4 regions of the Micromonospora sp. NPDC005367 genome follow, and region 1 is predicted to be linked to each of the others. Evidence: riboswitches for the same ligand, from Rfam matches in the RefSeq annotation. Region 1 holds a riboswitch; each other region holds the start of a gene.
What was found. A riboswitch is a leader RNA that binds a small molecule or an ion and turns the genes downstream of it on or off. The one in region 1 is predicted to bind cyclic di-AMP.
Positions count from the first base shown of each region.

Region 2: linked by a shared signal. The riboswitch ahead of ABZS42_RS09420 (hypothetical protein) and the one ahead of ABZS42_RS24925 (NlpC/P60 family protein) in region 1 are both predicted to bind cyclic di-AMP.
Region 3: linked by a shared signal. The riboswitch ahead of ABZS42_RS18065 (transglycosylase family protein) and the one ahead of ABZS42_RS24925 (NlpC/P60 family protein) in region 1 are both predicted to bind cyclic di-AMP.
Region 4: linked by a shared signal. The riboswitch ahead of ABZS42_RS18175 (C39 family peptidase) and the one ahead of ABZS42_RS24925 (NlpC/P60 family protein) in region 1 are both predicted to bind cyclic di-AMP.

Region 1 is NZ_JBEXFP010000044.1:11,346-14,768, forward strand. Features, by position in the region: gene dcd (dCTP deaminase) at 1-380, shown strand, start outside; gene ABZS42_RS24925 (NlpC/P60 family protein) at 478-1,518, opposite strand; cyclic di-AMP (ydaO/yuaA leader) riboswitch at 1,531-1,667, opposite strand; gene ABZS42_RS24930 (peptidoglycan recognition family protein) at 1,922-3,423, shown strand, end outside.
Region 2 is NZ_JBEXFP010000009.1:108,645-112,067, forward strand. Features, by position in the region: gene ABZS42_RS09410 (SRPBCC family protein) at 1-155, shown strand, start outside; gene ABZS42_RS09415 (hypothetical protein) at 181-699, opposite strand; gene ABZS42_RS09420 (hypothetical protein) at 820-1,893, opposite strand; cyclic di-AMP (ydaO/yuaA leader) riboswitch at 1,898-2,030, opposite strand; gene ABZS42_RS09425 (cation diffusion facilitator family transporter) at 2,184-3,098, opposite strand; gene ABZS42_RS09430 (AAA family ATPase) at 3,207-3,423, opposite strand, start outside.
Region 3 is NZ_JBEXFP010000023.1:72,957-76,379, reverse strand. Features, by position in the region: gene ABZS42_RS18070 (hypothetical protein) at 1-941, shown strand, start outside; gene ABZS42_RS18065 (transglycosylase family protein) at 1,146-1,784, opposite strand; cyclic di-AMP (ydaO/yuaA leader) riboswitch at 1,782-1,972, opposite strand; gene ABZS42_RS18060 (methyltransferase) at 2,264-3,280, shown strand.
Region 4 is NZ_JBEXFP010000024.1:1,295-4,717, reverse strand. Features, by position in the region: gene ABZS42_RS18185 (hypothetical protein) at 1-85, shown strand, start outside; gene ABZS42_RS18180 (hypothetical protein) at 237-1,007, shown strand; cyclic di-AMP (ydaO/yuaA leader) riboswitch at 1,402-1,544, shown strand; gene ABZS42_RS18175 (C39 family peptidase) at 1,785-2,603, shown strand; gene ABZS42_RS18170 (alpha/beta hydrolase) at 2,725-3,423, shown strand, end outside.

The DNA.
Region 1 (3,423 bases):
CCGACGGGCAGCCGTTCGTGCTGCACCCGGGGGAGTTCGTGCTCGCCTCGACGCTCGAGGTGATCTCGCTCGGCGAGCAGCTCGCCGGCCGGCTGGAGGGCAAGTCGAGCCTGGGCCGGCTCGGCCTGCTGACCCACTCCACCGCCGGTTTCATCGACCCGGGATTCTCCGGCCACGTGACGCTGGAGCTGTCGAACGTGGCGAACCTTCCGATCACGCTCTGGCCGGGCATGAAGATCGGTCAGCTCTGCATCTTCCGGCTCTCGTCACCCGCCGAGCACCCGTACGGCTCGGCCGTCTACGGCTCGCGCTACCAGGGCCAGCGTGGCCCGACGCCGAGCCGGGCCTGGCAGAACTGGCGTACCTGGCCCACCCGCTGACCGGCGGTCGGGCCCGGAATCCGACCGAGCCTCGTGCCCCGTCGGGCGCACGCAGAAGCCCCTCCCACCCGGTGGAAGGGGCTTCTGCGCGAAACGATCAGTCGGGACGGCCGAAGCTGTGGATGGGGCCGTCGTCGACCTTCTTCATCTTGATCGGCACCCCGGCCTGCGAGGCGTGCACCACCCATCCGCCGCCGACGTACATGCCGACGTGGTGCAGATCGCTGTAGTAGAAGACGAGGTCGCCGGGGCGCAGGTCCGCACGGCTCACCGTCTTGGTCACCCTGCGCTGCTGCGCGGCGTTGTGCGGCAGCGACACCCCGGCCTTGGCCCACGCCGCGAGCATGAGCCCGGAGCAGTCGTACGAGCCGGGACCGTCGGCACCCCAGACGTAGGGCTTGCCGATCTGGGCGCAGGCGAACTTCACCGCCACCCCGGCGGCGCCACCCGGATAGGTGGCCGGGCACGGGGCCGGACGCAGTGGCCCGCCGCCGCCGTTGCCGTACACCTTGATCCGCAGCTTCTGCAGCCGGTCGATCTCGGTGTTGATCTGCTTCTTCTTCTCGGCCAGCTGGGCCTCGGTCCGGGTCAGCTGGGTGACGAGCTCGTCCAGCGGCGCCTTCTGCCGGGCCAGTTCGTCGCGCAGGTCGACGACCTGGGCGACGTCCGTCTGCTGATTGTGGGCGAACCGATCGAGCAGCTCCAGCTGGCCGACGACGTCACTCGGTGACTGGCTGCCGAGCAGGGCGTTGACGGTGGACAGGTTCTCGCCCTTGTACGCCCGCACCGCGAGCACACCGACCTTGTTCATGGCCTGGTCGATCCGGAGTTGCAGTGGCTTGATCCGGGCCGCCAGCGCATCGGCCTGCTTGCGCTTGGCCGCGAGCTCCTGACGGGTGGCGTTGTGCCGCTCGATCACGGGTTCGAGCTTGTTCCAGTCCTGGTCGATCTGACGCTCGATCTCAGCGACCGACGGGTCGGCGTGCGCCGCCGTGGCGCCGCCGGTCAGGACGACGCCGACGCCGATGAGGGCGGCGAGGACGGTGGTGATGCGGGACCAGCGTGGACGCGGCGCACCCGTCGTCGGGCCGGCTGTCGCCGACCGTCCGGACGGAGGCCGCGGGGCATGGTGTGCCACCGGGCTCCGTACTCCTTCTTCCTGACCGCCTACCGGGTTAGCTGACGGGTTCGGGCGGGAAGGTCGGCGCCCTACCGCAGTGGCTGCGGATTCACCCCGGAAACCTGGGTCCCCGGCTCGCTCAGCGAGCGACTCGGCGGTGTCGGACCGTTACCGCCCGGGTTGGACGGACCTGCTGCCGGCCGACGATTGATCAGCCTAGAGAGCGCCGTTACCGATCCGCAACCCGTCGAGCCGTGACACTCCGTGGTGACGCAGCGGGACGCACCCCTGGTGCGAGAACGAAGGTTTTCTTCCGAGCGCTTCGACCAGTGGAAAGGTATTGACCCCGAGGGCACGGCGGAGTCAAGGTGACCAATACCTTGACCCGTCCGTAACTGGGGGTTCGATGCACCGATCAACCATGTCGAGGAGCAGGCGTGCCCTGCTCGCCGCAGCGATGGTCACGGCCACCGCTGCCGTGCCACTGACCGGCGGTCCGGCCGGGGCCGCACCGCTCGCCGGAACCGACCCGACCGGCGAGCGTCAGCAGCAGTACGCGGCCGCGGCCGCGGAGTACGGCGTGCCGGAGACCGTCCTGCTCGGCGTCTCCTACCTGGAGTCCAGGTGGGACACCCACGCCGGCACACCCAGCACCAGCGGCGGCTACGGGCCGCTGCACCTCACCGACGCGGCTCACGTCGCGAGCCTGACCCCGAGCCACCACGTCCAGCAGGACGAGGACCCGCGCGGCGACACCTCCCGGCCACTGGCGGTCGCCGCGCCCGGTGGAGCCGAACCGTCCAGCGCGCCGGCGTCCGCGGCGCTACAGACCCTTCAGGCCGCCGCAGCGCTCACCGGGGCGGACACCACGGCACTCCGTACCGATCCGGCGGCCAACATCCGTGGCGGCGCGGCGCTGCTCGCCTCGTACCAGAAGCAGCTGGGCGGCCCGGTCGGCGCGGAGACCGACCCGGGAACCTGGTACGGCGCGGTGGCGCGCTACTCGGGAGCCGACACCGAGGAGACGGCCTCCGCCTTCGCCGACGAGGTGTACGACCAGATCCGCGTCGGCGCGACCCGGCGAACCGACGACGGCCACCAGGTCACCCTCGCCGCGCGCCCGGTGACCGCACGGGCGGACACGGTGCACCGTCTCGGGCTGCGCAAGTCGCAGCGCCCGGACCGGGTGGAGTGCCCGGTACGGCTCGGCTGCGAGTGGATTCCCGCCCCGTACGAGCAGTACGGCCCGGGCGCCGGCGACTACGGCAACCACGACCTGGGCAACCGGCCGGCCCAGCAGAAGATCGAGTACATCGTCATCCACGACACCGAGGGGTACTACGGGCCCAGCGTCGGCCTCGTGCAGCAGGCCGACTACCTGGGCTGGCACTACACGCTGCGCTCGGTGGACGGCCACGTCGCGCAGCACGTTCGGACCAAGGACGTCGGCTGGCAGGCCGGCAACTGGTACGTGAACGCCAAGTCGATCGGCATCGAGCACGAGGGCTTCGCCGGCCACGGCACCTGGTACACCGAGGCGATGTACCGGGCCTCGGCCAAGCTGGTCCGGTACCTGGCGCTCAAGCTCGGCATCCCGCTGGACCGGCAGCACATCATCGGGCACGACAACGTTCCCGGCACCGTCGCCTCGACCGTGGCGGGCATGCACTGGGACCCGGGCCCGTACTGGGACTGGTCGCACTACTTCGATCTGCTGAAGGCGCCGTTCCGGACCACCGGCACCAAACGGACCGGCCTGGTCACCATCGACCCGGACCTCGCCGCCAACCGGCCGGCGTTCGTCGGCTGCAACCAGCAGCCGCCGGGCGTGCCGGACCCGCTGCCGCCGGCCGAGCCCTGCCCGCTGCGGGGCTCCTCCGCGGTCGTCCTGCACAACGCGCCGAGCCAAGACGCCCCGCTCGT
Region 2 (3,423 bases), on a different contig from region 1:
GGCTGGTGCGCATCGACGTCGAGATCACCCTCGCCGCGCCGGCGCCGCTGTTCGCGTACGCCTTCCGGCAGGCCCGCGCGGCGCACCTGGCACTGGCCAACCGGCTCGTCTCCGAGCTCGAACGCCACCGGGAGAGCCCACCCGCCGCGTCCTGACCGGCGCCGCGACAGCGGCCGGCGGTCAGGCACCCGCGCGCCCGGCCACCGCCGGGCGCCCGCGCCGCGCGCCCGGTCCGGCCGGCCGCATCCGCCCCCACGGCTTGTACGTGGAGAGCACCGTCGCGATGATCATCAAGCTGGTCGACACGGCGGGCGCGATCACCAGGTCGGCCCGGTCCCGCGCCGGCAGCGCAGCCCCGAGGTCGCCGGCGGCGCGCAGGCTCGGCGTGAGCAGGAACAGCACGAGCCCGACCATCACCGTGGTGATCAGCAGTTTCGCCAGCACCCAGCGGTAGCGGAACAGCTTCCACGGGGTCAGCAGGGCGCTGGTCACACCGACCACCCACACGGCGACGGCCAGCGGCGCGAAGAGCGTCGTGCCGATCAGCGCGGCGGCCGGATAGACCACGTCCGCGTCGGCGCCGCGCAGCACCGCCACGCCCAACGCGAGCAGTACGAGGTCCGCGCCGAGCCAGCCCAGCGAGGTGACCAGGTGCAGCGTGAGCAGAGCCTTACGCACGGTCGGCGGTGTTCGGGTCATGTCCTCGATGCTGCCCGTGCCGGCCGGCCGGATCGTCCGCCGACCGGCGACATCGTGGCTACGTCCCGCGACGTATCCGGGCGGTGCGGGTGGCCGCTGCGACCACCCGCCCGCGCGGCGTCAGTACACCGAGAGGTGCACGTGGTTGGTGTGGTCGCTGGACGGGTCTCCGCCCGCCCCGCTGTACGACTTCCATCCGCTGCTGGGCAGCCAGATCTGCCGGTACCAGATCACGTAGAGCACCGCGAGCCGGTCGGAGTTGCGGATGAAGTACGCGGCCAGGTTGTTGCCGTACGTCTTGTCGCCGCCCGTGGCGTCACCGCCGAAGCCGTTCTTCTGGGCGGCGAAGTCGCATGCCCGCCCCTTGGGATGCTCGCCGGATCCGCCGTTGCGATGGCACGAGACGTAGCGGGTGAAGCCGGCCGCCTTGGCCTGCTTGAGCGCGTGCAGCGCGCGCGGGGTGATGCAGCCGCTCGCCGGTGTCGGGTCGTTGACGCTGCACGACTCCTTGGGCCAGGAGCCGTCCGGGTTGCGCGGCGCCGGGTCGGCGTTCGCGGTGGAGGTGCCCCGGTTGGACCCGCCGGCGGAGGAGTTGACCGCGTTCGCGTTGGCCACCTCGAGGGCTCGCTCGGCCTGTTGCTTGCGCTTCGCCATCACGGCGACCTGCTTGCGCTGCTCCTTGATCTCACCGTCCAGCGCGGCGCGGGTCCGGTTCGCCTCGTCCCGGGTCGCCGTCAGGTCACGCAGCGCCCGGTCCTCCTTGGAGGCGACGGCCTCCAGGGCGGCGGCGCGGTCCATGAAGCCCTCCGGGCTGCTGCTGCTGAGCAGTGCCGAGACCGTGCCGAGCCGGCCGGTGCGGTAGGCGACCCCGGCGATCTCGCCGACCTTGCCGCTGCGCTCCGCCAGCTCGGCGTCGGTCTTCTTGAGCCGGTCGGTGAGCTGCTGCTGCCGTGTCACGGAGCGTGCCAGGGCGGCCTTCGCGTCGAGCCAGCCCTTGCTGGCCGCCTCCAACTGGGCGCGCAGGGCGGGGGTGCCGCCCTCGGTGTCGGTGCTGGGGGCCGCGGCGGGCAGAGCCGCCGGGGGAGTGGCCGCGGTGCCGGTGCCGGGGGTGGCCACGAGGGCGAGGGCGAGCGTCGCGGCGATCAGGGCCGCCATCCGGGCGGCGCGTCGTCGTACGGGTGCCACTGCTGGCATGCACATGTCCTTCCGTCAGCCGCCGACCGGGTTAGCTGACGGGTTCGGGACGGAAGATCCCTACCGCTCGCGCGGATGCACCCCAGGAACGTGGTTCCCCGGTTCGCCGAACGTCGGCGATTAGGCGGCGGTCGCCGCCGGCGCTGGTGGGCGCCTCCTGGCGGAGACCGGGACCGAGCCTACCGGTGCCGGTGGGGCTGCTGCAGCCGATGTGACTCCCTGTGCCGTCGAGCTAACCGAAAAATGCGGCACAACCGCACCATCCGGCTCAAAGACCCCGCCTGTTCACATCACCACTCGACGGCCCCGCAGGCGCCAGGGGCCGCACCGGGCTCGATCTGCAACGTCGCGTGCTCGATGTGGAAGTCCTCGTGCAGCGCCTCCCGCGCCGCCGCGAGCACGGTGCCGACCTCCGCGCCGGGCGCCATGGTGAGGTGCGCCGAAGCCACCTCCATGCCCGAGGTGAGCGTCCATACGTGCAGGTCGTGTACGCCGGCCACGCCGGGCACCGCGGCCAGCCGGTCGTGCACCGCGGTCACCTGAAGGTGTTCCGGGGCGGCCTGGACCAGGATGCGGACCGCGGCCCGCCCGAGCCGCCAGGTGCGCGGCAGGATGAACACGCCGATCGCCACCGCCACCAACGGGTCCGTCCACCACCAGCCGGTGAACGTGATGAGCAGCGCCGCCGCGATCACCCCGAGCGAGCCGAGCAGGTCGCCGAGCACCTCGAGGTAGGCACCCTGGAGGTTGATGCTCTCCCGGGCCCCGGGTCGCAGCAGTGCGAAGGCGGCCACGTTGGCCAGCAGGCCCAGCACGGCCACCGCCAGCATCGGGCCGGCGAGCACCTCCGGCGGGTCGCCGAACCGGCCGACCGCCTCGACCAGCACGTAGACCGCGACCCCGGAGAGCAGTACGGCGTTCGCCAGCGCGGCGAGCACCTCGAGACGGTAGAGGCCGAAGGTGCGCTGCGGGTCGTGACCGGCCCGCCGGGTGGCGGTGATCGCCGCGAGGGCCATGCCGATGCCGAGCACGTCGGTGAACATGTGCCCGGCGTCGGACAGCAGGGCGAGCGAGCCGGTCCGGAAGGCGGCGACCGCCTCGACCAGCATCAGGACCGCGAGCAGGGCGAACGCCGCCCAGAGTCGGCCGCGGTGGTGCTGCGCGGCGTTCACCACCGACTCGTCGTGGCCATGACCTGCGCCCACGAGACCACCCTCCGCCGACGGTCCGGACCGGTCAAACATATGCTCACATCGCAATGTGTGCAACTGTCGGCCGCGCCGGAGGCCGAGGCGGGGCCGCCGGGGGACCGCTCAGTCGGTCGGGTCGATCGTGGCGAGCCGCTGGGTGGCCCGGGAGAGCGCCACGTAGAGCGTCCGGACGCCCGAGCCGGGATCCGCGCGGATCTCGCTCGGCGCGACCAGCACCACCCCGTCGTACTCCATACCCTTCGCCTCCAGGCTGGTCACCACCTGCAGACGGGACCCGCCCAGCGCGCCGAGCCAGCTCGCCACCTCGTCCCGGCGAGGC
Region 3 (3,423 bases), on a different contig from region 1:
GGCCGGTACCGGTGCCGGTGCCGTTGTGGGCCGGCGAGATGGTCCGTCACCAACGAGACGTCGCCGCGCGGATGCCGGCCGGGCCCTGGTGGCGACTGCTGCTGACCGTCACCGATCGCGGCGAGATGACCGTCGACTACGACTACGGCGACGAACCCTTTCCCGACGGCCAACTGATGCCGGCCGAGCACTACCGCAACGACCTGGCGGCCTATCCCCGCCCGCGCGTACCGGTATGGCTCGCCGGCTACGTCGCCGGACCCACCGCGCAGGGCCGCGATCCCGGCCGCGCGGCCGCCGCGGCAGCGGCCGACGCCACCGCCGGTCGCAGGGGCACCGCCGTGGACGACGTCCCTCCCCTGCCGGATGTCTGGGCACGCTGGGCGGCGCTGTCAGCGGCGTACGTCGGCGTCGGGTCGGAATGGGGGCCGCGCATCTTCCCCGGGCACGGCTGGTACGAGAGCGACCGCCGCAGCGGATCGGTCCTCTTCCTGCTCCCGGGCGAACGCGCGGTCCTCTCCGGCGGAAAGTGGAACTCGCCGCTGCTCGAAGCCGCCTACCACGGCGGCCAGCCCCTGCCCGACCTGTATGCGGGAGCACCCGCCTGGGTCACCGACAGCGTCCTCAACACCCGCAACCGCAACGGCCTGTTGACGTTCTGCCTCTGGTGGGACGGCGGCCGGTGGTACCGGGGCGACACCGACACGTCCGATGAACTCGACGTCCCCCTCCCCCGCATCTGGACCCCGGACGAGACCGTGCGAGCGATGACCAGCCAGACCGGTCCCGGCACCGCCGCCGCGTGCGAGGGCTTGCTGACCGCGCTCAGCGCCCACCGGGCCACCACCCGCGAGGTGGCCGCCCTCTTCACCCGCGTGCCCGGCGCCGGCATCGACGCCGCCGTCAACCAACTCAGCCTCGCCGGCCTACTGGCCGCCTGAGCGCGGGCCCGGGCCACCCAGGCCGGTGCCGCGGGGGCTGGACCGCGCGGCGATCCGGAACTCGATCGCCGCGACCCGGACGCACCGCCATCGGCAAGCGGCCTCCGGGACGGAAGAACCTTCCGCCCCGGAGGCCGCTCAGGCCGACGACGACCCGCGCCGGGACGTGCTCGCAGGCTCGGGCCGCTTCGGAAGCGTGCTCGGTCAGAGGCTGAGCCGCTGACCCGGGAAGATGAGGCCCGGGTCGTCGCCGACCACGCGCTTGTTGCGCTCGTACAGGGCAGGCCAGCCGCCGGTCACGTGGTGTGTCCCAGCGATCTCCGACAGTGTGTCACCCGGCTTCACGACGTAGCTGCCGCCGGTCGAGGTCGAGGTCGAGGTGCTGTGCCGCTGGGTGTGGGTGGTCGGCTTCGTCCCGCTGCCCGAGGGGCGCTTCGATCCGCCGGTCGACTTCGACTCGCCCGTGGACTTCGACGACGTCGAGCCACCCTGCTTGCCGCAGGTCGGCCACGCGCCGATGCCCTGACCGTCGAGCACCTTCTCGGCGATCGCGATCTGCTCGTCACGGGTGGCGAGGTCGGCACGGGCGGCGTACTTCGTGCCGCCGTACCCCTCCCAGGTGCTCTGGGAGAACTGGAGCCCGCCGAAGTAGCCGTTGCCCGTGTTGATGTGCCAGTTGCCGCTGGACTCGCACTGGGCGACGGCGTCCCAGTTGACCGCCGCCTGGGCGGGGGCGGCGCCGAAGAGCGCGACGGCGCCGGTGACCGCGCTGGCGGCCAGGGCGCCGACGGCGACGCGACGAGCGGTAACGGCACGGTGACGGGCGTGGTACGCAGATGTCATGGATTTCCTCCACGCCGACGAGGTGAGCTGTCGGGTTCGGACTGAGGTGCCCGGCCGCGGAATGGGCGGCTTCACCCCGAGGCGCCCGTGGGGCAGGAAGCCGGTGGGCGCCGGGAAACGGTGGGTCCCCCGCTCCTGCCATGGGTGACGTTCCGACGACCGGCGGCAGGATTTGGCGTTACCGGTCGCGGTGTTCGCGTCGGCGAACTCGACCGACGCTAGGCAGGATTCGCGGCCATTGCCCACTTCATGTGAAGTTGTTCACCGGGCCACGCGTGGCAGCCGGGGTTCGAATTGCGCGTCCGCGCGAATCGTGCAGCGGTGGCACGTGGCCCGGATTGCCCAATCTGGACGATGGCGGGTGGCGCGAGGTCACGGACCGTCGAACCAACCGTTACCGGATTCCGGGCCTCGCCGCGCATTCCTGGAACGTCGAGCCCGGCGGAATCTGTCATACATGCGCATGCTCTGATGTGATCATGATCAGTCCAACTCCTCTGATGAGTCTCGTCGCCGGCGCGTGGGGCTTCAAGACCCTCGCCGTCGGCGTCGAACTCGGCCTGTTCACCCGGCTCGCCGGTGGGCGCACCATCACCGTCGACCAGGCGGCCGCCGAGTTCGGCCTGGCCGAGCGCCCGGCGGACATGCTGCTGGCGGCGAGCGCCTCCCTCGGCCTGCTCGAACGCGCGGGCGACGGCTACCGCAACTCCGAACTCGCCGAGCAGTTCCTGGTCGAGGGCCGCCCGTACTACTTCGGCGGGCAGATCCGCTACTCGGACCTGCGCACGTACCTGCCGTGGCATCGCATCGCCGACGCGTTGCGCACCGACCGGCCGCTGACCTGGGATCCGCAGAGCCAGCAATCGATGTTCGACACCAGCGACCCGGAGATGATCAGCCAGTTCTGGGACGCGATGTACTCCACGTCCAGCTTCACCGCCCGGGCGTTGGCCGGCGCGTACGGCTTCGATTCGCATCGATCGCTGCTCGACGTCGGTGGCGGGGCGGCGGCGTTCCCGATCGAGTTGTGTCGGCACCTGCCGGACCTGCGGGCGACCGTGCTCGACCTGCCGCACGTCCTCGTACGGGCCGAGCAGCGGATCGCGGCGGCCGACCTGAGCGGTCGGATCAGCACCGTCGCCGGCGACTTCCTCGCCGACCCCGCGCTGCCGGGCGGACACGACGTCATCCTGCTGAGCATGATCCTGCACGACTGGGACGAGCCCACGAACCGGGCACTGCTCGCGAAGTGCCATGCCGCGCTGCCGCCCGGCGGAGCGGTCGTCATCTGCGAGCTCCTGCTGAACGACGAGCGCACCGGGCCGCCGGAGGCGGCGCTGATGGGTATGAACATGGTGGTCGAGACGGAGGGCGGCCGGAACTACTCCGGAGCCGAGTACGTCGCGTGGCTCGCCGGCACCGGTTTCGTCGACATCCGTACGGTGGCGTTCGACGCCCCGGGCGCCAACGGGGCGGTGGTGGCCCGCCGACCCTGACCGCGACCGCTCGCGCCGTCGACGCAGGTCAGCAAACCGATGACCGTACGGCGTCATGACACTGCGGACAGTGATCTCGGACGGCTATTGGGGCGCATGTGCCGTGATGACTGCGACACGTCGACGCGCAGGGCTGGGTGGAC
Region 4 (3,423 bases), on a different contig from region 1:
GGTCACGGTCCCGGCCGGCGAGGCGTGGCTGCCCCGCAGCGCGGTCGCAGCTGTCCGCGCTCCCCGAGCTCCGCCCGGCGCCTGACCCCGCCGGCGACGCGAGAGCGTTCCGCCGCCGCGCTCGCCGCACCCGTCTTCCGCGCCCGCTCCCGGCGCCCGGCGTGACCGACAAGGCCCCGCGCCGGGTGCCCCGTGCGGCTTCCCCGCATCGCGTCTGCTCGCCGTGAGGTACCGACATGGAGAAGACCGTCCTTTACCAGTTTCTCGTCGAGGTGCCGCAGGCCGCCGCCATCTGGTCGGCTCTGCTGGTGCTGGCCCTGATCGTGCTCACCGTGCTGGTCACCCGTCCGGAGCGCGACCGGCCGGAGGACGACCGGTCCGCCCCGACCGGGCCGACCGACCGGGAGCTGGCCGCAGCCGAGGCTGCCGACCTGCGCCGGTACGCCGACGAGGTGGCCGTGGCCGCGGCCGGCGCGGCGCAGACCGCCCGCCGGCGACGGGCCGAGTGGCTGACCGCCCAGGACGACCTGGACCGGGCCTGGGCGGCGTACGACGAGGCCGAGAGCGCCGCCCGCCGGTACTGCGGTGCCGGTGCCCTGCCGCCGCCCCGCACTCCTCGCACTCCGGCCGAGTACGCCGCCCGGGAGCGGCACCTGCACCGGGTGGCCACGGCGGCGTACTGGCGAGGCGAGCTCACCTTGCGCCAACTCGGCGATGTCTTCGGGCACCGGGACGGCTGGGATCCCCGCATGCACCCCGTCGAGCAGGAGGTGCACCTGGCCCGGGTGGTCCGGGACGGCCGGCTGGCCGGCTACCGGGCGGCCCGGGAACGGGAGCGCGGTGCCTGGTGGGACGCCGAACTCGCCGCCGAGGCGGCCCGTGCCCTGGCCACCGAGGCGTACGCGGCGGCGGCCCGCCTCCGGCCGGGGCAACTGCCGGCGGCTCGGCCCGCGTCCGCCGCACCCGCCCAGGTGGTGACCCGCTGGCAGCCGGCCAGGGTGGGCTGAGCGGGCCGGTCCGGGCCTTGATCGACTCGGCTTCCGTGAAGTCGGGCGGTCCCGGTCGTGCGAGCAGCGCGGCCTCAGGGAACTCCAGGACCTCAAGGAACTCGAGTCGACCCAGTTATCTTGGTGGGCCCGGTCACATCAATTCGAAAACGGTCAGTGGGATCAGCGGGTGCGAATCGTCCCCGCCATTTGGCAAGGTTGCCGTTCGACTGTCCCGTTGCGCCCCTCCGGTGCCGCCGTAACCATCCGTCCCATTGAGTCACGTCAGCGGCTGAACGCCCGGAAAAATTGTTCACCGGAACAGGTTTGAGCAGGTGGCGAAGGGTTGGCAGGCTCTCCGTCGACCAGTAGTGTCGGCGCGTCCGGTGCGGTAACCGTTCGCAACAGGCGACGCCGCGCCGACCCGCCTAATCGTGATTCCACGAGCCGGGGACCCACATGCACGTCCGGGGTGAATCCGCGAGCCACGGCCCGCGGTAGGGCGATCTTCCCGCCCGAATCCGTCAGCTAACCCGGTAGGCGGTGCCGGAAGGAGTTCCATCCCTGTGGTGCACGAACCTATCCCTCGGTCCTCCCCGACCCTCCACGGCGCCGCGGCGCCCGTGCTCGCCCGTCCCGTAGCGGCGAGCTGACTCCGGCACCCGCGTCTTTCCGCCCGACCCACCGGGCGTTCCCTGAGCGATCCACCAACCGCACGCGGACCAGGTCCGCGCGGTGACGCCTGCCCGGATTCCGGTACGGCTGCCGGTCGCTCACCCCCCGAACCGTGGAGGAACCGTGAAGCACACCCTGAAGCGTCAGCTCCGTCGGCTGGCCACCCAGCGCCCGTACCAGATCGCCGCCGCGTCCGCCGCGGCCGTGGTGCTGGCGTCCACCACCGGCGCCCTGCTCAGCGGCGCCGACGATGCGCCCGCCGCACAGCGCGGCGCCACCGCGGTGGCGGCCGAACTGCGCAGCGACGCCCACATCGCCTCGCTCGACGACCAGCAGCCCACCACCCCGGCGGCCGGCTCGCCCACGACCAGCGCCCCGGCGGCGAAGAAGTCCGCGAACCCGGACCTGACCCGCAAGCCGGCAGCGCCCAAGCCGCCGGCGAGCAAGGTCCTCGACTACGACTACCAGGCGCAGACGACCTACTTCTACTGCGGCCCGGCCGCCGCCCGGAACGCGCTCAGCGCCACCGGCATCGAACGCAGCCAGGACGACCTGGCCGCGCAGCTCGGCACCACCGAGATGGGCACCAACTCCGCCGAGGACACCACGCGGGTGTTGAACGCCGTGGTCAAGGGCAACCCGTACAAGACCACCATGTTCCCCAGCGCGCCGCGTCCCGCCCAGATGGACCAGCTCCAGGCCGACATCGTCCGGGCCATCACCGACGGGCGCGGTGTGGTCGCGAACATCGTCGGCGACGCCGTCGACACGAACGGTGGCTGGCACTCCTTCGGCGGCGGGCACTACATCGCCGTCGTCGGCTACCGGGACCAGGGTCGCACCGTGAAGATCGCCGACTCGGCGAACCCGGCGGTGCCGTCGTACTGGATCACCACGATCAACCTGGCGAACTGGATCACCACTCGCGGTTACTCCGCCTGACGATCGCGCTCACAACGGGCGCCGGCCCCCTTACGCGAGGGGCCGGCGCCCGTTGTCGTCCGGTCCGACTGTCGGATGTTCACCCTCGCCGGGCCGGCCCCGCCGATGGCACACTGCGTCCATGAACGACGGTGGCGCCCGTACGGCCGGCCGGCCCACCCTCCTGCTGCTGCACGGCATGGGTGCGACCGGTGAGGTGTGGCTGCCCTGGACGCCACTGCTGCGGCGCCGCTGGGACGGGCGCTGGCTGGCACCGGACCTGGCCGGCCACGGCACGTCGCCGCCGCTGCCCGCATACTCCTTCGCCGCGCTGGCCGAGCGGGTGGCCGCCGCCCTCGCCCCCGGTGACCGCCTGATCGTGCTGGGGCACTCGCTCGGCGGCGTGGTCGGCCTGACGCTCGCCGCGCGCGGCGCCGGGCTGCCTGTCGCCGCTGTCGTCGGGCTCGGCATCAAGGCGGTGTGGTCCGACGCCGAGCTGGCGAGGACGCGCCAGCTGGCCGCCCGCCCGGTCGCCTGGTACCCGACCCGGGACGAGGCCGCTCAGCGCTACCTGCGGGTGTCCGGGCTGGCCGGGCTGGTCGCCCCCGACGATCCGAGGGTGACGGCCGGGCTGCGTGAGGTGCACGGGCGCTGGCGACTGGCCATGGACCGGGGCGCGTTCGCGGTCGCTGAGCCGGACCTGGCGGCGCTGGTGGCGGCCACCGAGGTGCCGGTCCTGCTGGCGCGCGGCGAACACGACCCGCTGGTCACCGACGGGCAGCTCCAGCGCTACGGGGTCCCCGTCGCCACGCTCTCCGGGCTCGGCCACAACGCCCACGTC